2 regions of the Flavobacterium sp. MMS24-S5 genome follow, and region 2 is predicted to be linked to the other one. Evidence: riboswitches for the same ligand, from Rfam matches in the RefSeq annotation. Region 2 holds a riboswitch; the other holds the start of a gene.
The links. Region 2 has a riboswitch for cobalamin ahead of ACPWTF_RS23300 (TonB-dependent receptor). Riboswitches for the same ligand answer to the same signal wherever they lie in the genome.

Region 1 (12,573 bases), 2.3 Mb from region 2:
TTATATATTCAAGACGAGATACAATTATATTTGTTACAACAAAAAAGAAAATATTTTTTATGTAAAAAAAATACTGCTTTAAGGATAAAGCTAAAACTAAAGATACTACTTTTACGTTTATTCAGAATATAGATAACCTACACGATATGAAAACAAATTTAAAGAGTATTCTTCTTCTCTTTTTATTCGCATTTTCTTTACAGTCATGTGAAGATCAAGATGATGTTGCAGCTCCAGCAGACTTGCAGATTAATAATTTTATTTGGAGAGGACTAAATGAAGTCTACTTATGGCAGGCCGATGTGCCCAATCTAGCAGATGGACGTAATTTGCAACCCAATTTTAATCAGTTTTTAAGAGGATATTCTCATCCAGAGGATTTGTTTGAAGATTTATTGAACAAGCCAGTGAGCAAATATCCAAACGGCGATGCCATTGACCGTTTCAGTTGGATTGTTGAAGATTATACTGTTTTAGAACAGGAGTTAAGCGGTGTTACAAAAAATAATGGTGTCGATTTTAGATTGAGTCGCGTATCTTCAGGATCGAATGATGTAGTAGGTTTTGTACGATATATTATTCCAAATTCTGATGCTTCTACTAAAGCAATTAAGCGTGGTGATTTATTTACGAGTGTAAATGGTGTGAAACTTACGGTTTCAAATTATCAAGAATTATTATTGAATAAGGATAGTTATACGCTAAACTTGGCAGATTATAATGGAAGCAGTTATGTTTTGAATGGAAAATCGGTTGATTTGACGAAAACTGTTTTAGAAGAAAATCCTATTTTAATCAGTAAAGTGATTCCTTCTGGTAGCCATAAAATTGGTTATTTATTGTATAATGGTTTTTATCCTGGATATGACGATAAATTAAATCAGGCCTTTGGCGAATTCAAATCGCAAGGAATAACAGATTTAGTTTTAGATCTTCGATATAATGGAGGAGGATCTGTTACATCTTCTATTAGACTTTCTAGTATGATTACAGGACAGTTTGACAATCAGATTTTTGCTAAAACGCAGTTCAATACAAAGTGGATGAAAGATATGACTGCTGATGATTTGGAAAGTTTGAATTACAGATTTGTAAATAATATTGAAGGAAAAGCGCTAAATAGCTTAAACCTAACTACAGTTTATATTATCACAACGGCTAGTACAGCATCTGCCAGCGAATTGGTTGTTAACGGATTAACGCCTTATATTAATGTCGTTCAGATTGGAGAAACTACGACAGGTAAAAATGTGGGATCGTATACCATTTATGATTCAGAAACTTTATTTACTAAAAAAGGAATTAATCCAAATCATAAATATGCAATGCAACCTTTAGTATTTAAAATTTCAAATTCTGCAGGTTTTGGAGATTATACTCAAGGTTTGCAGCCTACTTATGTACAAAGAGAATATTTGGATACTTATGGAGTTTTAGGAGAAACGTCTGAACCTTTGCTTAATCTAGCTATTTCAAAAATTACAGGTGTTTCTGCTAGAAGAGTTCTAAACGATTCTGAACCAGAACATCCTTATTTGACCGATTCAAAAATTATAAACGGATTAAGACACGGAATGTATTTTCAAAATGCTCCAAAGAATTTTTAAAAAATCTTGTAATAAATAGAAAAGGCTTTCAGTGATAGACTGCACCCAAAAGTTTAGACAAATTAATAATTAAGTTTTATAATAATGAGCTCGATATTGTATCGGGCTCATTGCTTTTAGATTAAGTTTTATTCTGTCATTATTATAATAATTAATATACTCAATAATCTCCTGTTTTAATTGACCAATGGAACTGTATTTTTTAAGATAAAACAACTCTGATTTTAATGTTCCAAAGAAGTTTTCAATAATTGCATTGTCAAGACAATTTCCTTTTCTGGACATACTCTGTTTAATTCCTTTTTCTTTTAATAAGCATTGGTACTGTTTCATTTGATACTGCCATCCTTGATCAGAGTGCAGCGTTAAATTAGTATTGTCGGGTATTTTCTTAAATGCTTTTTCAAGCATCACGGCTACCTGATTAAATACAGGTCTTTCAGCCAGTTCATAACTAACTATTTCTCCATTAAACAAATCAATTATTGGTGATAAATATAATTTTTTTCCTGAGACGTTAAATTCAGTTATATCGGTCGCCCATTTTTGATTAGGCACTGATGCTTTAAAGTTTCTGCTCAGAATATTTGGGGCAATCCTGCCTTGTTCTCCTTTATAGGATTTATATTTTTTAACTCTGATCAGGCTTTTTAATCCCAACGATTTCATTAGCCTTAAAACTGTTTTATGATTGATGATTATCCCTTGAAGCTTTAACTCACTAGTGATCCTCCTGTATCCGTAACGCCCCTTATGCTTAGAATAAATTGATTTTATAAGTTCTTTTACTTTTTTGTATTTATCAGCTGTTTTACTCTGTTTTTGATAATAATAAAAACTGCTGCGCGCCACATTACTGCAATTTAAAAGTAATTTTAAATCATAGCGATGCCTTAATTCCATTATGACTTGCGATTTTTGGCTTTTTCTTCGGCTTGAATTAAGGCTTGTAACTTTTTTAGATAATCAATTTCACAGCGTAATGCTTCATTCTCCAACAGAAGTTCTTCTTCCCTGGTTAAAGGTTTTTCAGATTTACTTTTTTTATCTTTAAAATCACTCATAGATTTTGGTCTCCCTTTTGGTTTTAGTTTTAATCCTTCTAAACCAAAATTAGCAAAATCTTTTTTCCATTTAATGATAATTGAATCCGAAGGAATGTTAAATCGCAAACGAGCTTCTCTTAAAGATAATGAATCCCTGCAAATTGACTTTAAAACCTTTAATTTAAAACCAATCGGATAAACCTGATTTTTTCGTGACATTAAACCTGCCCTTCCATATTCCCTGTAAAAACTGACCCATTTGCGTATATTAGATTTGCTGGTTCCTTTCTCGCTAGATGCTAATGCAAATGAATAATGTTTAACAACTACTAATTCTACACACTCAAGTTTGAATTCATAGCTGTGCTTGACTTTTCTTTCCATAAAAATGCCCCCAAATAGCGTCTAACTTTTTGGGGGCAGTGCATGATGAAAGCCTTTTCCATAAAAAAACAAAAACTAATTCTAAGGGTAAAATTAATCGTTAAAGTAGAATCCATTTGGACCTAAACCAACAGTTAATTCTTTTAATAAGCTTCCGCTTAAATTATAAATATAAGCTTTACTGCTTGAAGCAAAATCACCACCATCTGCAATAAAGATTCTATCATCTTTTACAGCAAAACCATACATTTTTCCGTACTCAGAAGTTGAGCTGTATTCGAAAATTGGAGTTGTAGAAGCTGATGTTGCGGTGTAATCCATAGCGTAAACTGCAGTTTCTAGAGTGTAGTATATTTTATTGTTGTAAATGTCTAGGTTTCTAACTCCATCAAGAGATTCTGGAAAAGTAATTTTGCTGATAGAATTGTCAGATAATTTTACTTTTATAATTTCACTTCTTTCTCCGTATGAGCTTCTAATAGTGTATAAAACACCATCTTTAATTTCCATTGTATCTGCTCCTAAACCAATAGCTAAAGAAGTTTCAAGCTTGTTTGTTGCTGGATTTACTACAAGTAATTTATCGTTATTGTAAGGTTCAGTTACATATAGCTTATTGTTGTAAACTTCAATATGGTTAGCCGTTGCGTTTAAAGCAATTGTAGATTCTACTTTGTTTGTAGCTAAATTGATAACAGCTATAAAATCATCTGTATTACCAGCTGGGTTTGTGTTCGATGCATAAGTATTAGCATTAGTTACATAAGCTTTTCCGTCTTTTACAACACCGTATCTAGGAGTAATTAATCCAGTCTCAATTTTTGCTTCAAGTTTAAATGTATAACGATTTACTACATTTATAACATTAGAACCTCCAGCAATGATGTATGCTTTATCTCCATCAAAAAAGATATTCTGAAGATATTTTCCAACAAAATCAGAACCATTTACAGTACTGTATACATCTTTTGTGAAAGTATTTAAATCGTCACTAACAAAAGAAACAGAACCTCCATCAGTAAAATTTCCCTCATTTAAGATGAAAATTCCATCATCATAAACTCCTTTTGGATCATTGGAGTCATCGTCATTAGAACAAGAAACAAAAAGCGAAACGCTAAGTGCTACTAAAAATAATCTAGTTAGTTTCATTATATTAAAATTTAAGGTTTAAGTACAAATTAAAATTCCTTCCTGGCATTGGTCTATATTCTAAACTTTGATAAAATGTATTCCAAAGATTTAGAACTTGAAATCCTACTTTAAAAGAAGACAAAAGTTTAAAATCGTAATCAATTCCAATATTTGATACATTGTAGGCATCAACAATTTTATCAGGATTGTTGTCAGATTGCGTATAGACAAAGCCATTATAAAGAAATTGATAATAGGCAGAAATGTTTTTTCTTGAGTAAGCAACAGAAGCTGTGACTTTATTAAAAGGAACAAAAAATAATTGTTTTTTGGTTTCAACATTTTCTGAGATGGTATAAGCATAAGTTGCATTTGCAGTCAAGTTGTTTTTGCCATAATTTTTTTTCCAACTCAACAATGTTTCTGCTCCATAGCTATTTACTTTGTCTGTATTTTGTGGCATCCAAATTCCATTTGTTCCAGGAACCCATCTCAACAAATCTTTTATTTTCATGTAATAAAAGGTCTGCGTTATATTAAAATTTTGAAAAGTAAAAACATTGCCTATTTCTGCTTGATAGGAGCTTTCAGGTTTTAAGTCTGGATTTCCGCCTTCTTCCCAGTACAAATCATTGAAGGTTGGTATTCTGAAATTTCGTGATGCATTTAATTTCAAATTATATAATTTCCCAAACTGATAAGAAGAACCAACTGAAAATAGGACAGGAGATTGGTAGTTGTCTGTGAATTCTTTTCGAATGCCAAATTCGTTTTTCCAATTAACTGAAGCGTCTTGTTTAACAAGCAAAGCGGCAGAACTTATTTCTCTCACATTATCACCAAAACCAGAACCATATCCTTTAGTTCGATTATAGTCCAAAATTCCGTTTACTTGCAATGATTTGAATAATTGATATCCTAAGTCTGCTTTTGTAATAAAGCTCTCTGTTTTTCCGTAAGTATAAATATTACTCGAATTATCGGCATAATATTGATAGTTCTCGAAAATATAAGCAGTTTTTAAATTGGTAGTAAACTTCCCAAAGTTACCGTCATATTCTAGTAAGTTTCTATTAAAACCATTAACATACTTACTTTTCATTTCCGATTCGGAAACTAAAGAAGTATTTCTATCTGTATTTGAGGTTTGGGTATATAATTTTAGAATGTTTTTGGCATTAATTTTATAACCCGCATTGGCGCTTACCGTAATAATATCATATTGGCCATTTTGGTTCCAGCGCTGTTCGCCTTTCCAGTTGTACTGATTCAGATATTTATAATCGTTTGTTGAGCTGTTTTTTGATAATCCAATTTGGGCACTCCATTTTTTGTTTGAAATAGAAGTTTTATAATTAATCCCAATCGTATTAAAACTACCGTAATCTAGTCTTAAATTATTCTCAAAACGATTAGAAAACAACAAATCGTTGTTTAAATGCACTGTTCCTCCAACTGCACCGCTTCCGTAAATCACGCTTCCGCCACCCGCTTTTACGCTTATCGAATTGTAATCGGAACCTGAAATGGTATTAAAATCGGTGCTTCCGTTCATTTGGGAATTAATGTTAATTCCGTTCCATATTACTGCGGTCTGAGAAGAAGTTGTTCCTCTAAAAGCGACGGTAGATAACATTCCGCGACCGTATTCTTTAAAGTAAATCGTAGAATTAAAGTTTAATAAATCGGTTAGAAGAGCTTCGTTTTTGCCAATAACAGAATCGTTTAATTTTAAAACAGATTGTGAAACCGAATAGTTTTTTAAATTTTTGTCTGAAACCAATACTTCTTTCAAGCTGGTAATAGAATCACTCTGCGCCGAAAGAATCTGGCACATTACAAATGAACAAAAAGCAAGAAGTCGTTTTAAAGTCATAATTCCTTCACTCTTTTTCCCGAGAGCTCGATAAATTGTTACAAAGGCAGGTCTCCTGGCTTGCGTCTTGCTGTTTACCTTCCCATCACGCGGGGCGTGACAGTGGTGATGTAGTTACAGCAAGCATTCATTTTTGTGAACTTAGCTTACAGTTGCGGGTACAGCTCAAGAAATTACTTGATTCCCTTTTAATGTGTTTTTGAATTAAAAACACAACCTTAATTTGCTGCAAAGATAAAGTTAAAAATACTGATTATTCAAATTTGTTTTATGTTTAATGAAAAATTATAAATTATTTGCATTAAAAATCGATTTTTATAACTTCTCCGAAATCAACTTTATTATTGAAAGCTTCTTTTAACGGCAATGAACTCTGATAGCATAAAATACTTCTGATGATTCCGGCATGAGCAACAATTACAATTGGCTGGTTTGTTTTTGAAATGGTATCAGATAAAAAATTACCAACTCTTTCATGTAATTCAACAAAAGATTCTCCGTTTGAAACTTTGATATTCACAAAATCTTCCATCCACGGGTTGAGTTCTTCAGACGGAATTTCGTTCCAGCTTTTCAATTCCCAATCGCCAAAATTCATTTCTTTTAAGCGTTCGTCTTCGTGATAAGAAATACTTTTAATATTTTCTTGAATGTGTTTTGCTAAAATAACACAGCGCTTTAAAGGACTAGAGAAGATAATGGCCTCTGAAGGAAGCTCAGAAATAATTCTGCCGAAAATTTCATCAAATGGCGTTGCAATATCAACATCTGATTGTCCATAACAGATTCCTTTTTCGCAGATGGTTTCGGTATGGCGAACTAGATAAATTTCCATAAAAATAAAATGCTTAAATAAAATATCACTTCGCAAACCTGTTGTGTAGCGCCAAGACAATCTCCTGTATAACCGTCAATCCATTTCTGAAAATATCGAGCTAAAAAATATCGAGTTATAAAAACGGGAATTATAGCCAGAAGAAATTTTAAATCAAAATAAGAAAATACAAGCAGCGGAATTAATCCAAAAAAGAATGATCCAAAAACTTCTTTCCAAGTATATTGTTTAGCGATTGGTTTGCTTTTGCTTGAAGCATCATCACGAGAATATTCGTGTGTAAAAATAATGCTTATTGCTGCCAGACGACTTAGTGAATGAGCAGAAATGAACAAAAGAAAAATTAATAAAATGTTATTGGTGAAAAGTAGAATGGATTCTGAAAGAAGTTTGAATTTTAAGAGAAAAAGCAAAACCAATCCGATTGCTCCATAAACACCAATAGCGCTGTCTTTCATAATCATTAAGATTTTTTCTTTGGCTCAGCCTCCGCCAAAACCATCACAGACATCGGCAAATCCGTCTTCGTGAAAAGCTCCGGTTGTTAAAATAGAAGTAATCATTGACAATATAATAGCAATTTCCGTTGAAAGAAAAAATGAAAAAAGATAAAAAGCCAGAAAGGAAATACTCCCAACAATCCAACCAATAAAAGGGAAATATCTTGTGGCTTTATTTAAATAATCTGGATGATGTGTAATGTTTTTTGGACACGGAATTCTGGTGTAAAACATTAAACAGGTGAAGAAAATATGTAGTTCTTTTTTCATTTGATTATGATTGTTTGGCTAAAGCCCTCTTTAGGAGCAAATTTATAACCTCCAGATAAATCTGGAGGCAAATCAAAAATAAAATTTTAAAAAAATGATTTCTATGAATTGCCAACATCTTTAGATGTTGGTTTATTTAAGGCACAAAGATTGGCTTTAGCCAAATTTTATTGAGATTGCTTACATCCAAAATTGACTAAAATTCTTCACATTTCATTTGATTATGATTGTTTGGCTAAAGCCCTCTTTAGGAGCAAATTTATAACCTCCAGATAAATCTGGAGGCAATTTAAAAGTAAAATTTTAAAAGAATAATTTCTATGAATTGCCAACATCTTTAGATGTTGGTTTATTTATAAGGACAAAGATTGGCTTTAGCCAAATTTTTCTTAAGATTGTTTAAATCCAAATTTGGTCATAAATTCTTCATATTCTTCTTGAAATGTTTTCTTTTTATGATGCTCTTCTTGATTTTTAATATAATCCCGAACTTTATCTACAATAGATTCTGAAACTGAAACTGCAAAATATTCATCCTGCCATTCAAATTTATCTCTAGTCAATTGATTTTTATTAATCCAATATGAAGATTCACCTTTTAATAGCTGTATTGTTTTCTGAAGAGTCTGATTATTACCTAATGAAATTAAACAATGGCAATGATCAGAATATCCACTAATGAAATGAAGATAAATTTCTTTATTTAATGCATTTTCTTTCATGTGATGCCACACTTTTTGACGAAGATCAGCTGAATTTAAAAAAGGAAATCTGTTTTTGGTACTCCAAACACAATGAATATAAATTTTTGTAAAAGGCATGTAATAAATAACTTTAATTAGAAATTCAAAGTTATGAACTTTAAATCTTAAAAGAAAGTTATTTCCTACTTATGCTCGCGCTTTCAAAACTCGCCATTTCATTCAAAAAAGCTTCAGCCGATTTTAAAATAGGAAACGCGACAGCACAGCCAGTTCCTTCTCCCAAACGTAAATCGAGATTTAAAATAGGTTTTGCTTCTAAATAATTTAGCATTTCCGAATGCGCTTTTTCAGCAGAGCAATGGCAAAAAACAGCATTTTGTTTGATATTCGGATTTATATTGGAAGCAATTAAATAGGCCACAGTACAAATGAAACCATCAACGAGAATTAGCATTTTATGATCAAAAGCAGCCAACATTCCGCCAGCCATTTGAAGAATCTCAAAACCGCCAAAATAGGAAAGTTGCGAGATTAATTCGGTTTGACCGGAATAATTATCTAATGCTTTTTTAAGTAAATTTTGCTTTAAAAGCAGTTTTTCGTTTTCAACTCCAGTTCCTTTTCCGATACATTCTTGAATAGGAAAACCGGTTAAAAGGCTCATTAAAACAGAAGCGGTTGAAGTATTTCCAATTCCCATTTCGCCAAAACCAATGCAGTTTGAGCCGGATTTTGCAATATTTTCAACAATCGATTTTCCTTTCTCAAAACAGAAATGAACTTCCGATTCGCTCATTGCGGGAACGTGTAAAAAAGATTGAGTTCCTTTTGCAATTTTAGCATCGATTAATTTGGCATTAGTTGGAAAATCATAGTTGACGCCTGAATCTACAATCGACAATTCAATATTATTTTGTTTGCAGAAAACGTTTATTGCCGCGCCACCATCCAGAAAATTATTGACCATTTGTCGAGTAACATCCTGCGGATAATCACTTACGCCATGATTTGCAATTCCGTGATCGGCTGCAAAAACGATAATATTTGGTTTTACGATTTTTGGATTTAAAGTTTCAAAAACTGTTGCCATTTGAAAGGCCAAAGATTCTAACGTTCCTAAAGAACCCACAGGTTTTGTTTTTGAATCTATTTTTTCTTGTAAAAGTGTATGGAAATCAGATTTGTTTTGTATTTCGTTTTCTGATTTCAAATCAAAATCTGGAACATTTATTTGATGAATTTCTTTGATTTCGGTACAAATAGGCGCTTCCGATTTTTGTTTCCAATGCAATTGTTGCAGCATTGGCTGATTGTTGTAATTGGTGGCTGGTTTTCCGATGCAGAAATATCCCAGAGGTTCTATGTTTTCGGGTAAATCAAGAATTTTTTTAAACTGATAATAATTGAGAATCGAAACCCAACCCATTCCATAACCTTGTTCTGTCAGCGAAAGCCAAATGTTTTGCGCGGCACAAACTGAGCTGAATTTTACGGCTTCGTTACTGCCAATTGTACCAATCGTAAACTGATTTAGAACCGAACGGTCATAAGCAATTATAAGTCCGATTGGTGCTTCTTCAATTGCTTCGAGTTTTAGTGATCTGTAAAGTTCTTTCTGTTCAGGATTGTCAGTAAGCTCTTCGGCTTTTTTATTATAATCTAAAAAAAGCTTTTTAATAGACGTTTTAACCTCGTCTGACTTAATCAGAAAATATCTTGTAGCATCGGTTAATCCGACAGAAGGTGCCCAATGGCCAGCTTGTAACGCTTTCTGAATTACTTCGTCTGGAACTTCATCTGTTGTAAAATGTCGGGTGTCTCGGCGGGATTTTAATATATCGTCTAAATTACTCATGTTATAAAATTACAATTTTTAAATTCCAAATTCCAAGCGTTAAGCACCAAAAAAGAAAATTCCAAATTGCAAAACTTATCATAAGCTTTGGAATTTGGAATTTAAAACTTGGAATTTCGTTTCGATTTATTGGAATTTGGAATTTTTAAATTTGAGATTTATCCTTTTATTTTAACCGGAATTCCCGAAACCATCAGTACAACTTGATCGGAATTAGCGGCAAGAAATTGATTCATCCAGCCTTGAAGTTCAACAAATTTCCTCCCTATGTGAGTTTCTGCATGAACGCCCATTCCGATTTCGTTTGTTACAATAATGATATTGGCATTTTCATGTTTGGCAATGGCAAGAAATTCTTTTTTCGCTTCTTCCAAACTTAGCTCCACATCGTTTTTAGTATCGATAAAAAAATTAGTCAGCCAAAGCGTTACACAGTCAATTAAGGCCGTTTTTCCAGAAAAATCAATTTCGCTTAAATATTTCTCCTTTTCAATATTCGTCCAGTGTTCGTCTCTTTCCTGCTGATGACGATCAATTCGAGTTTGAAAATCTGCATCCCATTTTCGAGCAGTCGCTACATATAAAGGAGAGTCTGAAAGTTCTAAAGCTAGTTTCTGAGCATACCCACTTTTTCCAGAACGCTCGCCACCAGTTATCAAGTAAATCATTTTTATTAATTATGAGTTATGAGTTATGAGTTATGAGTTTTGTTTGGCAATTTATAATTTAAATATGAGCTATTCACTCATAACTCATAATTTATAACTCATAACTCTTAATAAGGGCAATGGCGGCAGTTGTTTCCGCAGCAAGTTCCTCTTTTTAAGTGAAACCAAGCTTTAAAAACGTAATTCCCATTTTCAATATAATAGTCAATTCCTTCAATTAAATTGTCATTTTTGGGCAGTAGCATAGCCTTATTATTAAGAGCCTTTTTTGGAGTAACAGTTTCGATGTAAGCATCAATTTTATCTTCGCAAGCTTCCTTAAAACATGCAGGACAAAGGCAATCGCCTCCATCAGAAAGATTGAAAATAGGTGGATAATCATTACACCAGCACTTATTTTCGGGTGAAGTGTCTCCACATGAAAAAGCGTTTTCACAACTGGAGCAGATTTTTGTTTTTGGTGCATTCATCAAATAAAAGGCTATTTGTTTAAATTTGTACGAATAAAGGTAAACAAAAAAAATAGAAATTAATTTACCTTTGTGGCTACACAAAACATAAAATATGAAATATTTTTTCCATAAATTACCTGTCGTTTTTGTACTACTTATCCTAATCGGATGTAAAAAAAATAAAGCGCAAGATGTTGTAAAATCTACTACTGCCAAAGAAAGTATCGAATTTGCTTCTGGACTTTCGATTGTGAAAAACGAAGGCTATTCGATTGTAAATGTGAGTAATCCGTGGCCAAATGCTAAGACGAAATTTACTTACATTTTAGCTGAAAAAGATGTACAGATTCCAGACAGTTTAAAAAAATATCCTGCTATAAAAGTTCCATTAGAATCGGTCGTTGTGACTTCAACAACAAATATTCCTTTTTTAGAAATGCTGGAAGTTGAGAATAAATTGGTCGGATTTCCGCATACTGATTATATTTCTTCAGAAAAAACAAGAGCATTAATTGATAAAGGTTCTGTAAAAAACGTTGGACAAAATGAAAAACTGAATATCGAACAATTAATAGAATTATCCCCGGATTTAATTGTGACGTTTGGTGTAGATAACAATAATCCGATGTTGGATAATCTTAAGAAAAGCGGCTTAAATGTTTTGATTCAAGGTGATTGGATGGAACAATCTCCACTGGGAAAAGCAGAATGGATTAAACTTTACGGCGCTTTATTCGGAAAGGAAGAAAAAGCAAAAGAATTGTTTGATAAAATTGTAGAAAGCTACAATCAGGCAAAAAAATTAGTTAGCGATAAACCAGCAACTTCAAAAGTGCTATACGGTTCTATGTACGAAGATGTTTGGTATGTTGCCAAAGGAAATAGTTGGGTGGCAGAGTTTATGAAAGATGCAAAATCTAATTATTTATGGGCTGATTTGAAAGGAACTGGAAGCGAAGGTTTGTCTTTTGAAAAAGTTTTGGACAAAGCCAAAGATGCTAATGTTTGGATTGCTTCTGGATCTTTAAAAAGTTTAGATGAATTGCAAAAAGCAAATCCGCATTATGCTGAATTTGATGCCTTTAAAAATAAAAGTGTTTATAATTTTGAAGGAAAAGTGGGAGCGACAGGCGGAACGGTTTATTACGAATTGGCGCCAAGCCGCCCAGATTTGGTTTTGAAAGACTACATTAAGATCTTTCATCCCGATTTACTGGCGAGCTACGAGTTTACTTTTGCATC
Region 2 (12,573 bases):
TCTTCGATTTTACTAATGTAGTTTCTCCGTATGTTGAATTTGATTTGTATTATTTACTGCATAGAACTTACGATGGTTTAATTGTTGAATATTCGGAAGATAAAGGTAAAAGCTGGAAAAAAATAAATACAGTAAATTACCCAGAAATAGAACATGGCAATGATTTATTTGATGGCGCTTGGTTTACAGGTGTAAATACCCAACTTAGAAAAGATCCGTATCAAATTCGTTTAAATGAATTAGCAGGAAAAAAAGCGGCTATTCGTTTCCATGTAAAATCGGATGACTATTATGACGGATTCTTAGGTGGATTTATAGATAACATTTTAGTGAGCGATGCGCCTTACGATTTAGAAGTTATATCGGCAAAATTAGACGCTGGTAAATGTGATATCAACAATAATAATGCGGCAGTAATTGCTAAAATAACAAACAATTTTGCGACTGCAAGTCAAGAAGTTATTATTACAACTAAAATTCTGGATGCAGCAAAAGTCGAAGTTTTTTCAAAATCAGAAAAAACAACTTTAAACTTCGCTAAGTTTAAAGACACGATAAACTATTCTGTTCCTAATATTAATCTAAAAAATATCGGAGAGCATACGATTTCGGTTTCTGTTTTTCCTGAAGACATGGCAAAAGACCTTAAGCAAGGAAACAATGCCGTAACATTAACGTACGATAATTGGAATAATGAAGACATGAAAGTTTCTGTACTGCCTTACAAAATGGATTTTGAAGACGATTCTAAATATAAAGGATGGAGAACTTCTGAAAATAAAGGTTCTGCAGGATGGCAACATGGAGTGCGAGCAGATTTAGGCTCTCCAGGATGGTTTCTTGAAGATCACACCAAGTTTATGGCAAGTAATGATGACAAATGCAATTGTGATGCTTCAAACGATATGTTGGTTTCACCAGTATTTGATTTAACCAATTACAAAGAAGCACACTTAGCATTTGATGGTTTTGGAGATCCGCAACAATGGTCAGACGGTTTTGTAAAAGTAAGTACAGATGGTGGAACAACTTGGAAAGAGGTGTTTAAAATGCCTTATTATGGTGCTTGGTTTGGATATAACGTTGATTTAAGTGCTTATGCTGGAAATTCTTGTGTTATGGTTGCTTTTCAGCATAATGACAACGGCTTTTTTGGTAATGGTTTTGCAGTAGATAATATTGAAATTACATCAACTAAAAGTAATTTACAGCTATCGAATTTAGTTGTGGGTGAAACGGTTTATGAAGATGTACCTTCGCATGAGTTTTATATTGATGCAAGAAATGTAGCTTATAAAACATTGGAGAAAGTTACGATCAAATATCAAATTCTTCAGAACGGAAACGCCATTGGTGAACCAGTTTCATTAGAAAGAACTAAAACGATACGACAAGGTGAAACTCTTGTTTATAAAATAGACGGTCTTCCTAAATTAGCTGCTGGAAATTACGAAATTAAAGTGCAGGCAACTGCCGATGGAGAGGCAAATACAGATGTTAAAAGTCTTACTGCATCTTTTCAAGTTGTTGAAAAAGCATTGGAACTAAACACAGAGGATTTCTCTAACCTGACGCAAGGTTCAATATTTGGATCAAAAGGGTTTATTTCTAATCAAAGTGATGAAAATTATCCTTGGAGAGCTCTTACAACTCCAGATAATACCTATTTGACGGTTCCACTAGAAAACCGAACAGGAGACGCTAACGGTAAACTTTTATACAGTCAATTAGAAGGTTATTATTACTATAGCGAATTAATTTCTCCACTTTATAAACTATCTGCAAGTGCTACAGCTTTAGAGTTTTATTACGCTATGCAAAGTAATGTCAATGATGCTTTAATTGTAGATATTAAGCCAGTTGGCGGAGAATGGACTGAAGCTTGGAGAGCAACAAATCAAGGAACTTATGTAGATACCGAATGGCAAAAAGCAGTCTTAAACATTACCAAATATGCTGGAAAATCAGTATTGTTCCGTTTTAGACATGCAAAATCAGATGGGTATTCTTATATGGTTTTAGATGATCTTAAAGTGATTAGCGAGGCTGTTTTAGATGTTTCTGTTCAAATTTTGTCTCCAAAAGATATTTGCGGTAATAGCGAAGTAAAAGTTAGACTGACAAACGAAGGGCAAGTTGCTATTAAAGAAAATTCTATCCAGTTAGATTTGGAGTATAGTAATACATCAGAAAAAATCTCAGAAGCCGTTGCATCAGGAATTCCAGTTGGCGAAAGTATTGATTATACTTTTATCAAACAGCCTAAATTAGATGACTCTGGAGATTCTCATGTATTTGCCATAAATGCAAAAATGGAAAACGATGCTATCGAACAAAACAATAGTATCAAGAATTATGTATACCAAGGTGTACCGTCAGATTTTAAAATGTTTGATGTGTCAGTTATCCATGCTTATGCAGGCAAAAGTGTATTTCTGGATGCAGAGAGAAACTTTTCTGCTAAAGAATTAGAAGCGACTTCATACAAATGGAGTTCAGGTGAAACTACCAATTCTATAAATGTTGATAAAGCAGGAGATTATACCGTAACAGCAACATTAGAAAACGGATGCAGCCTTACTGAAAAAGTAACGGTGGTATTTGATACATTCGAATCTGAGCTTCCAAGCGGAGATGTTTGTGGTCTGAAGTAGTTTTAAATCCTGGAAATTATGCTGCTTACGAGTGGTTTGATGGTTCTACAGATCCAATTTTCACTACAACAGAAAGCGGAGATTACTATGTAACGGTTTACAACGAACACGGATTAGGAAAAATTTTCACTACAACGATTAATGTTCTTGAAAACACAGTTCCAGAGATCCAGGCATTAGAAGGAAATAAAATTACAGCTTCTAATGATGCTGCTGGCTACCAATGGTATTTAAACGGTAGGCCTTTGCCAAATGCAACCGAAAAAACAGTTGCTACAATTTGGGAAGGAAGTTATAGTCTTCAAGTAACCAATGCACACGGCTGTACAAATATGTCTGCTCCAATTGATTCTAAAGGGTTGCTTATCGGAAAATTGACAAATTCATTCCGAGTTTTCCCAAATCCAGTGGCAGATAATGTAAATATCTTCTTGGCTGAAAAAGCAGAAGGTGAAGCTGAAATGAAAATTTACTCTATGGAAGGCAATGCCGTTTGGAGTAAAACCTATTCTGCTGTTCCATCAAGTGTAAATGTAAGTCAGCTTGCAACTGGAGTTTATATTTTAGACTGTACAGTTCAAGGTAAAAAGTACACGGCTAAGATCATTAAAAAGTAACAAAAATACAGATAGAAATGGCAGTTCTCGTGTAGAACTGCTCTTCTAAAAAATAAACGAAAAAGATGAAAAAATCAAAGCTAATAATCTGTGCACTACTGATGTGTGCAGGTGTAATGGCCCAAACCGAAAAGGTGAAACTGGGAGTAAAAGCGGGTTTGAATATTTCGAGCCTAACATTTGATGATAACGAATTGAACTCCTCTGATAAGACAGGATTTACAGCCGGTTTAATGGCTGAAATTCCGTTGGCAAAAAACTTCTCGGTACAGCCGGAGTTATTATACAGTCAGCAGGGAATGAAATTGTCTTATTCAGATCCAGAAGTTCAAAACTCACATTACAAAAGCACCATTGCCATAAATTATTTAAACATTCCAGTAATGCTGAAATATTATGTTGTTAAAGGGTTGAGTTTACAAGCTGGGCCTCAAGTAGGAATACTTTTAAAAGCAAACAATAAATATCAAGATAACTTTTTAGGTTATGATAATCATGAAGAAATGAATTTAAAAGAGTATTCAAATGGAGTAGATGCTTCTGTAAATTTCGGATTGGGTTATCAGTTTAAAGACAAATTTTATGCAGATGCAAGATATAATGTTTCTTATACTAATGTCTTTAAAGATGTAACCGCCAACACCAATTATAGTATTAACAGCGATATGAAGAACCGAATTTTTCAAATAACAGTAGGTTATTTTTTTAAGTAGAGTTAGTAACATTCTTCTTCATATCTTTTTTAAACCACTCTTTTTTAGGAGTGGTTTTTTTGCTTTAGCAATATTAATTTTGGACGAATTATAGAGCTTAATTTTAAACCTATTAGCTATTTCTTTGAATCGATATCACAAATAAATCTTTTTGCGAGAATAAATAACACTACTTATATTATTACATTTGTATAGTAATTCTATAGGATTTGTATATATGATTCGGACAAACTCATTTAAATTAATTGTCTTTTTACTGTTTTTAGTAGTTAGTGGATATTTAAATGCACAAAAAAGAGATAGTTTGTCGCAGCAGTTTTTGATGAATATAGAAATACGTCCAAGAGCAGAATATACTTCAAATTATATGCTTCCTCCAAATGACTCGATAGATCCCTATTTTTACATAACGCAGAGAAATAGAGTTTCAATGCAATACTTGCGTGAAAAATGGTTTATAAAATCCGATTTACAAGAAATTCATTTGTGGGATGAAGCAAATTCAAATTCTAAAGTCGGAAGCATAAATTTTTATCAGTTGTTTTTGGAAACGAAATTTAAGGACATAAACTTTCGTCTAGGAAGACAAAATATTTTATTAGATAACGGCAGATTATTTTCGGATGCGCCTTGGGCTCAGCAGGGTAGAGCACATGAAGGAATTCGAATTATGAAATATACGCCACATTTTGCCCATGATTTTTTCTTTGTTTTTACGAGAAAATACAATACAAGTTTTGAAAGTGCTTATTCTCCAGTTGCTTCCAATAAATACAAATACATGCTAGTGTACAACTTTAGTTATAATTCGAATAAAAATCTTTCTTTTAATTCTATAAATACAGTTGATTTTTTAGAGAAAACAAATTCAGAAACACTATACACTCGCGCCACTACAGGAGGAAGAATTGAGTTTAAAAAGAAGCAATGGTATTATACTTTAAATAGCTATTTGCAATTTGGTAGAAATCAAAAAGGGCAACATTTGTTTGCATACTATTTCCAGCCAGAAGTGAAATTATCATTGCCAAAAACTACTTTACGATTAGGAGCGGAGATAATTAGCGGAAGCAGTTTACAGACAGGGAAAGAAAATTCAGGAGACTTTGATGTTTTATATGGCGTTACTTGGAAGTTTAATGGAAATATGAATGTTTTTACGCGTTTTCCTGCTGATGTTGGTGGAAAAGGTCTTGTGAATCCATATTTGTTTGCTTTGTTTCCAATAAATTCAAAACTTACGTTTCGTTCAGATTTTCATCTTTTTTATACACAATATTCTTTGCAGCATAATTTAAATCAGGCGATGTCAAAATTTTTAGGATGTGAAAGTGATATTTCTATAAAATATGTTCCTATTAAAGAGCTAGAAATTAACGGTGCATTTTCATTTTATAAATCTACAGATTCAATGACAAACCTTCCCAAGGTACAAGACGTAGAAAAACTGTCGTTTTGGAGTTATTTGATGGTTTCGTATTCTTTTAATGCGATCAATTTTAGAAGAAACAAAAAATAATAGGCTTTAAAATCTTTCGAATTTACATTTGTAAAAGATAATTATATCTTTGCGGCTGATTTTGGTCTATTTTTTCAATTCAGAAGAAATAGTTAAAAGGGAATCAGGTGTAAATCCTGAACAGACCCGCTACTGTAAGTTCTATTTAAGTCTTTAAACATTACTAATGCCATTGTTCGTTGTTTCGGATGAGAAGGCCGTTTAAAGATGGAATAAGTCAGGAGACCTGCCACGATCACATAGTTTAAAACTTTCGTGGTATGAAGTTGAGGACAAGATAATGACCTGCTATTTAGGATAGTTGGTCTATTTCTATGTTTTTATAATTGTTGCATCACGTAAAGTTTATTTAATAAAATCGTGATGTATAATTTGAGTAAAACTTTATTTTCTGTTTTTTTAGTACTTGTTCCTTTTTTGCTTCATTCACAAGCAGTGACTGATAGTTCGCGGGTTTTAAAAGAAGTTGTTTTAAAAGGAAAACCGTATCAGGAAGTGATTCCCGTACAAAGTCTTTCGGGCGTTTTGCTCGAGAATTTGGCGACTCACAATGTCGCAGATGCTCTTCGTTATTTTGCCGGAACTCAAATTAAAGATTATGGCGGAGTGGGCGGCCTTAAAACGGTTGATGTTCGTAATATGGGAACGCATCATGTTGGTGTTTTTTATGACGGAATTCAGCTTGGAAATGCTCAAAACGGCGTAACCGATTTAGGAAAGTATTCGCTTGACGATATGGAATCGCTTACGATGTATAATGGCCAGAAAAGTGAAGTTTTCCAGTCAGCAAAAGACTTTGCGGCTGCTTCTACGATTTATTTGCGAACCAAACGTCCTGTTTTTACAGGCAATAAAAAAAACAATCTTCTGGTTCGTTACAAAACAATGTCCATCAATTATCACGATCCTTCTTTTAGATGGGAACAAAAACTGAGCGATAAAGTCAGCTTAAGTGTAAGCTCAGAATACATCAAATCAAACGGACAGTATAAATTTAGATACAAAAGAAAAAATCAAGACGGAAGCATTGCCTACGATACCACAGCAACACGATGGAATAGCGATATTGAAGCATTCCGATTGGAATCGGGCTTGTTCGGAAAAATAAATAAAGGAACTTGGGATGCCAAAGTGTATTACTACGATTCTGAAAGAGGCGCTCCAGGGGCCATTGTAGAAAATAAGTTTCGAGATGGTTTCCGTCAATTTGATAAGAATTTTTTCGGACAGTCTTCTTTAACGAAAGACGTTTCAGAGAAATATAAATTTCAGCTAAAAGGAAAATTTGCTTACGATTACACCCATTATATTGCACGAGATACAACCAATGTTTTAGGAGAAACCGTAACAGAAGGCGTGCAATCTGATGATAGTTATTATCAGCAGGAAGCCTATTTTTCTGCAGTCAATATGTACAGCATTTTACCCACTTGGGATGTTTCGCTCTCAACCGATTTTCAATACAATAAACTAAATGCAACCAGAAGAGGCATTCGGACACAGTTTTCTTTTCCGCAGCGTTATACTGCACTTGTTTCTCTGGCAAGTTCCTATCGATATGAAGGTTTTAAAGTTTTAGGAAATGTACTCGCAACTCGCGTTATCGAAGAAGTGAAGTACAATGCCAAAGCACCCAATAAAACCGAATTTACTCCCGCTATATTTCTTGGTTATACGCCGTTTAAGAAATACGATTTCAATTTAAGAGCTTTCGCTAAACGAATTTTCAGAATGCCCACTTTCAACGATTTGTATTATACCATGATCGGTTCGAGCACTTTGAAGCCAGAATACATGAATCAATACGATGTTGGTTTTACGTATAATTTCCCCGTAAGGGAAAGCTTTTTTGATAAATTTTCTTTTCAGGCAGATGCTTATTATACCAATACAAAAGATAAAATTATTGCTGCTCCAACAGGAAATTTATTTCGCTGGATGATGACCAATATAGGGCAAGTAAAAGGAAAAGGAATCGAAACGGTTTTGAATATGGCAACGCATTTTAATAAGCTAAAACTAGATGCCAATTTAACCTATACGTATTCTCAAAGTCAAGATTTTACAAAGTTTGTCGGTTTAGAAATGTCTTCTTATGGCGATCAGATTCCCTACACGCCTTGGCACAGCGGATCTGGAATTTTGAATGCGGGTTATGAATCTTGGAATTTCAATTACAGCTTTATTTATGTCGGAAAACGCTACAACGGAAATGTCAATAATATTAAAGTAAATGAAGTTCAGCCTTGGTATACACACGATTTGTCGGTTCAAAAATCTTTCACATTCAAAGATTACAAACTGAATGGAACGGTTGAAGTCAACAACGCTTTGAATCAGCAATATGAAGTGATTTACAATTATCCGATGCCGGGAAGAACATTCAAATTTATAATCAGTTTTGAGTTATGAAAAAGAGCATTTTAAAAATAGTATTCAGTTTAAGTATTGCCATTTTTTTAGTTTCGTGCAGAGAAGACGAAACGATATTTCTTTCTTCGGATGTGAGTGTTGCAGCACCAAGAAGTGATGGAAAGATTGAAGGTTTTTATCTTCTAAACGAAGGTAATATGGGAATGAACCGTGCGAGTTTGGATGTTTTCAATTACAGAACAGGAAATTACACCACAGATGTGTATTCAGAACGAAATCCTTCGGTTGTAAAAGAATTGGGAGATGTTGGAAACGACATTAAAATCTACGGAAATAAGGTTTATGCGGTCATTAATTGTTCTAACAAAGTGGAAGTTTTAGAAAAATGGACAGCAAAACGCATCAAGAAAATCGATATTCCAAATTGCCGTTATGTGTCTTTTTATAAAGGCAAAGCGTATGTGAGTTCGTATTCTGGACCTGTTGCTATAAATCCGAATGCTGAAATTGGTTTTGTTGCCGAAATTGATACGACTTCATTAGAAATAAAAAGAAAAGTAACGGTTGGTTATCAGCCCGAACAAATGGTCGTTCATAACGGAAAATTATATGTTGCGAATTCAGGCGGTTACAGAGTTCCAAATTATGACAGAACGGTATCTGTAATTGATTTGGAAACATTTACAGAGATTAAAAAAATCGATGTTGGAATAAATTTATACAGCATGCAGATTGACAGCCGAGGCGATATTTATGTGAGTTCGCGAGGTGATTATTACAACACGCCATCCAATCTTTTTGTTATAGATACGCAGACAGATGAAAAGAAAATGCAACTCGATATTCCGGTTTCTGGAACTTGTCTCGTTAACGATTTATTGTATTACTATAGTGTTTCTTGGAGCTATCTAACGGGAACCAATAAAGTGAGTTACGGAATTTTGGACACCAAAACTAAAAAAGTAATTACAGACCAAATTATCACAGACGGAACCGACAAACAAATCATGATTCCGTATGGACTTCAAGTCAATCCAGAAACCAAAGAAATCTACATTACCGACGCTCAAAACTACGTGGTAACAGGCTATATCTACTGTTTTACGCCCGACGGAAAATTAAAATGGAAAACAACCGCAGGAAATATTCCCGCTCATATTGCTTTTATAACTAAAAATTAAAAAATGTCAAACAAAAACCTTTTCAAAATCGCTTTGTTTTCAATTCTCTTTTTGGGATTTGTTGCCTGCGATAAAGACAACGAAGAAGATTTGCTTCCTGCAGAAGTGCTGAAAGAATCGTATACAATTGACCGTTTTAAAGTGCTGAATATTGCTACAGCTCTTCCGAGCACTGCAAAACTGACTTGGAGCATTAATGATTCTATAATTTCAGAAAATGCAGATTTAGATTTTATTAGTCCTTTTCAAAAAAATTATCCGCTGACTTTAAAAGTAGAAATTAATGGAGAGTCAAAAGTCTACACTTCTTCAATTAATGTGATCAAAGAAACGGGAACTTACAGTAAATATATTTCTAATGTACTTGATTTTCGTCCAGCAGTTGGGCAGTTTACTAATGAAATTCCGCAATATGTAGCAGGAAATACAGAGGCCAACATCATTACAGCTGCGAAAAAAGCAATTGTGGGTTCAAATACATCTATGATTTCGCTTGGTGGTTTTGGCGGTTATGTAGTTTTTGGTTTCGATCATACGATTCCGAATATGGGCGGTCGCGATTTTAAGATTTTAGGAAATGCTTTTTGGGGAAATGAAGCCAATGAAGCGCGCGCAGGATCGTGTGAACCCGGAATTATTATGGTGGCTTATGACAAGAATAAAAATGGAAAACCCGATGAAGACGAATGGTACGAAATTGCTGGAAGCGAATATTTTAAGAGCACTACAGTAAAAAACTACGAGATCACTTATTTTAAACCAGATGCCAATAAGGAACCTGTTGCAGGAAATGAATTTTGGCAATTTGATACAGAATATATTAAATGGCAGGATAATGCTGGGCAATCAGGTTATAAAGTGCAAAATGTATTTCATAATCAAAACTATTATCCGCTTTGGATTGCCGATGCTTCTTATACTTTGAAAGGAACCAAAATTGCAGATAATTTCTATGATCAAAGTGGAGAAGGCTCGTATTGGGTAGGCAAATCGTATGAATTTGGCTATGCGGATAATGCGCCCAATAACGATGAAGCTTCAAATATTGACATTTCTTGGGCAGTAGATAAAAACGGAAAATACGTCAAACTTCCAGGAATTGATTTCGTAAAAGTTTACACCGCAATTAATCAGGAAGCAGGCTGGCTTGGAGAAGTTTCTACAGAAGTTTCGGGGGCTTACGACTTACATCTTAACTAAATTTTTAAACACATAGAAAGATAGATTTAGTCTTGTGATTTCTTACTAGAACTTTGTCAAAGTTTTAAACTTTGACAAAGTTTACGGCAAACAAGACATTCCCGATTTTTCTATGTGTTAAACAAACAACAGATTAACACAACATTTTAAAATCAATACATTATGAAGAAAAATTACTTTATAGTCATCCTGTTATTTTTTGCATTTCTAACCCATGCACAGGTAACAGTGCAAGGCGTTTCTAGAAATGATATTAAAACAAAAACAGTAACGCAAAAACAATTAACCGCAAAAAGCGCCAGTGCAACTACTTTTGCAGATATTCAGTTTTGGGTTGGAAGTGGATCTAATCAGGCTGCATTGGTGGTGCAATGGAATGACGGTAAAACTGCTGACGCTTTGGTTTGGGGTTTTAAATGGGATGGAACTGCAACAGGAGAAGATATGGTTAAAGCCATTGCAAAGGCTGATCCGCGTTTCTTTGCCTTACTCAGACAAGGAACTCAGTATGGATCTGCAATTGGCGGGTTAGGTTTCGATTTGAATGGAACAGGTACAAACGGACTTTATAAAGATGGAGATAAAAAATATCCATATTATCCTTTTGATGGTCTTATTAATACTAGCGAATACGATTTTGATTCTTATACAGGCATCGATCCAAATGATCATTGGCAGTCAGGATGGATGGTAGGATATTGGTCTTATTGGGTTAAAGATCCAATAGATGCCGATTATAATTATTCTGGTGTTGGAGCTTCTACTCGTGAATTGCAAAATGGCTCTTGGGATGTCTGGAATTTTAATCCAAATATGGAAAGCTTTGATATTGCCACAACTTTTACTCCAGTTGCTCCTTATTCTAAAACAATAGATTTTACTAAAGGCTATTTCATGGTAAACGAAGAATGGTTTGGCCACACTAATGGATCTGTAAATTTTGTCAGCAATGACGGAAAAATTAATTATAGAGTTTATAGCGATGTAAATGAAAATAAAGCTTTTGGCGCAACTACACAATACGGAACGATTTACGGAGATAAGTTTTATTTTGTTTCTAAACAGGCGGCAGATGGAGGAGATACACACTATACGCCGGGTGGAAGATTGGTTGTTGCCGATGCTTTAACCATGAAAAAAATTGCTGCATTTGATAATATTGGAGGAGGAGACGGTCGTTCTTTTATTGGTGTTGATGAAAAAACAGGATATATAGGTGCTTCAAACGGAGTTTTTCTTTTTGATATTGCCAATATGAAAGTGGGAAGCTTGATTGCAGGAACGGGCGGCGGAAGTCAGTACTTGGGGCAAATCGGGAATATGATTCGTACTTCGCAATATGTTTTTGCTGTAAAACAGAGCGCAGGAATTTTAGTTATTGATCCTAAAACAAATACCGTTGTCAAAACTATTACTGGAGTCTTCAATTCGGTTACGCAGGCTAAAGATGGAAGTGTTTGGGGAATTCAAGACCAGAAATTGATCAATATTGATGCAAAAACTTTTGCAACCACAGAATATGCGATTCCAACAACTAAATATCAAGGTTCTTGGGGAGCTTGGAATGCAGGAAGTTTTACTTATAGCAATAAAGAAAATGCATTGTATTGGAACAATGGTGTAAGCAGTTATGTTAGTGGAATTAAAATTGTAAAGTTTGATATTGCAACGAAAACATTCAATGAAAATTTTGCTACAATTCCTGGACAAACAGGAACGTACAAACAGATTGTTTACGGTGCTGGATTGCGTATTGATCCAGTTTCTGGTAACTTAATTGTAAACACAACAGAAAGCGGATTTGGAGCGCATTATCAAAAAAACTGGGTTCATACTTACGATACTACAGGGCAATTGATTGATACTAAAACTCTAAACGATTATTATTGGTTTCCTGCTATGACGGTATTTCCTGATAATGCAGCGCCAGTTGTCAATGCAATTTTACCTTCACAAGTTTCAGTGTTAAGTCCAACAATTATTGATTTGAAAACGGTGGTTTCAGATGAAGACAATATTTCGGCAGCGATTGTAAAAACGATAAAATCAAATAGTGATGAAAATATTGTTTTAGCAGAAATTAACACTAACGAAGAATTAGTTTTAACTCCAAAGAATCCAGGAACAGCAACAGTTGTAATTAGTTTTAATTCTAATGGAAAAGTGGTCGAAAAATCGATTTCAGTTAATACATCGACTTTAGGAAGAGATGAATTCACAAAAGTGCACTTGTCTATTTATCCAAATCCAGTTTCAGATTATCTGAATATCAGTAGTGAAGAGCAAATTATTGATGTTGTAATTTACGATGTTAAT

Region 1: it holds a riboswitch for cobalamin, as region 2 does, so the genes downstream of both, ACPWTF_RS07900 (TonB-dependent receptor plug domain-containing protein) here and ACPWTF_RS23300 (TonB-dependent receptor) in region 2, are expected to answer to the same signal.

What each region holds. Positions count from the first base shown of each region.
Region 1 is NZ_CP190016.1:1,741,146-1,753,718, reverse strand. Features, by position in the region: gene ACPWTF_RS07915 (S41 family peptidase) at 147-1,607, shown strand; one part of gene ACPWTF_RS07910 (IS3 family transposase) at 1,677-2,554, opposite strand; one part of gene ACPWTF_RS07910 (IS3 family transposase) at 2,554-3,037, opposite strand; gene ACPWTF_RS07905 (DUF5074 domain-containing protein) at 3,131-4,189, opposite strand; gene ACPWTF_RS07900 (TonB-dependent receptor plug domain-containing protein) at 4,194-6,047, opposite strand; cobalamin riboswitch at 6,076-6,283, opposite strand; gene cobC (alpha-ribazole phosphatase) at 6,349-6,882, opposite strand; partial or broken gene ACPWTF_RS07890 (adenosylcobinamide-GDP ribazoletransferase) at 6,867-7,652, opposite strand; gene tnpA (IS200/IS605 family transposase) at 8,042-8,473, opposite strand; gene cobT (nicotinate-nucleotide--dimethylbenzimidazole phosphoribosyltransferase) at 8,532-10,211, opposite strand; gene cobU (bifunctional adenosylcobinamide kinase/adenosylcobinamide-phosphate guanylyltransferase) at 10,370-10,879, opposite strand; gene ACPWTF_RS07870 (DUF5522 domain-containing protein) at 10,987-11,349, opposite strand; gene ACPWTF_RS07865 (ABC transporter substrate-binding protein) at 11,444-12,573, shown strand, end outside.
Region 2 is NZ_CP190016.1:5,058,493-5,071,065, forward strand. Features, by position in the region: gene ACPWTF_RS23280 (M4 family metallopeptidase) at 1-2,654, shown strand, start outside; gene ACPWTF_RS23285 (T9SS type A sorting domain-containing protein) at 2,639-3,271, shown strand; gene ACPWTF_RS23290 (porin family protein) at 3,337-3,984, shown strand; gene ACPWTF_RS23295 (alginate export family protein) at 4,202-5,503, shown strand; cobalamin riboswitch at 5,549-5,751, shown strand; gene ACPWTF_RS23300 (TonB-dependent receptor) at 5,867-7,915, shown strand; gene ACPWTF_RS23305 (DUF5074 domain-containing protein) at 7,912-9,057, shown strand; gene ACPWTF_RS23310 (cell surface protein) at 9,061-10,257, shown strand; gene ACPWTF_RS23315 (DUF5074 domain-containing protein) at 10,420-12,573, shown strand, end outside.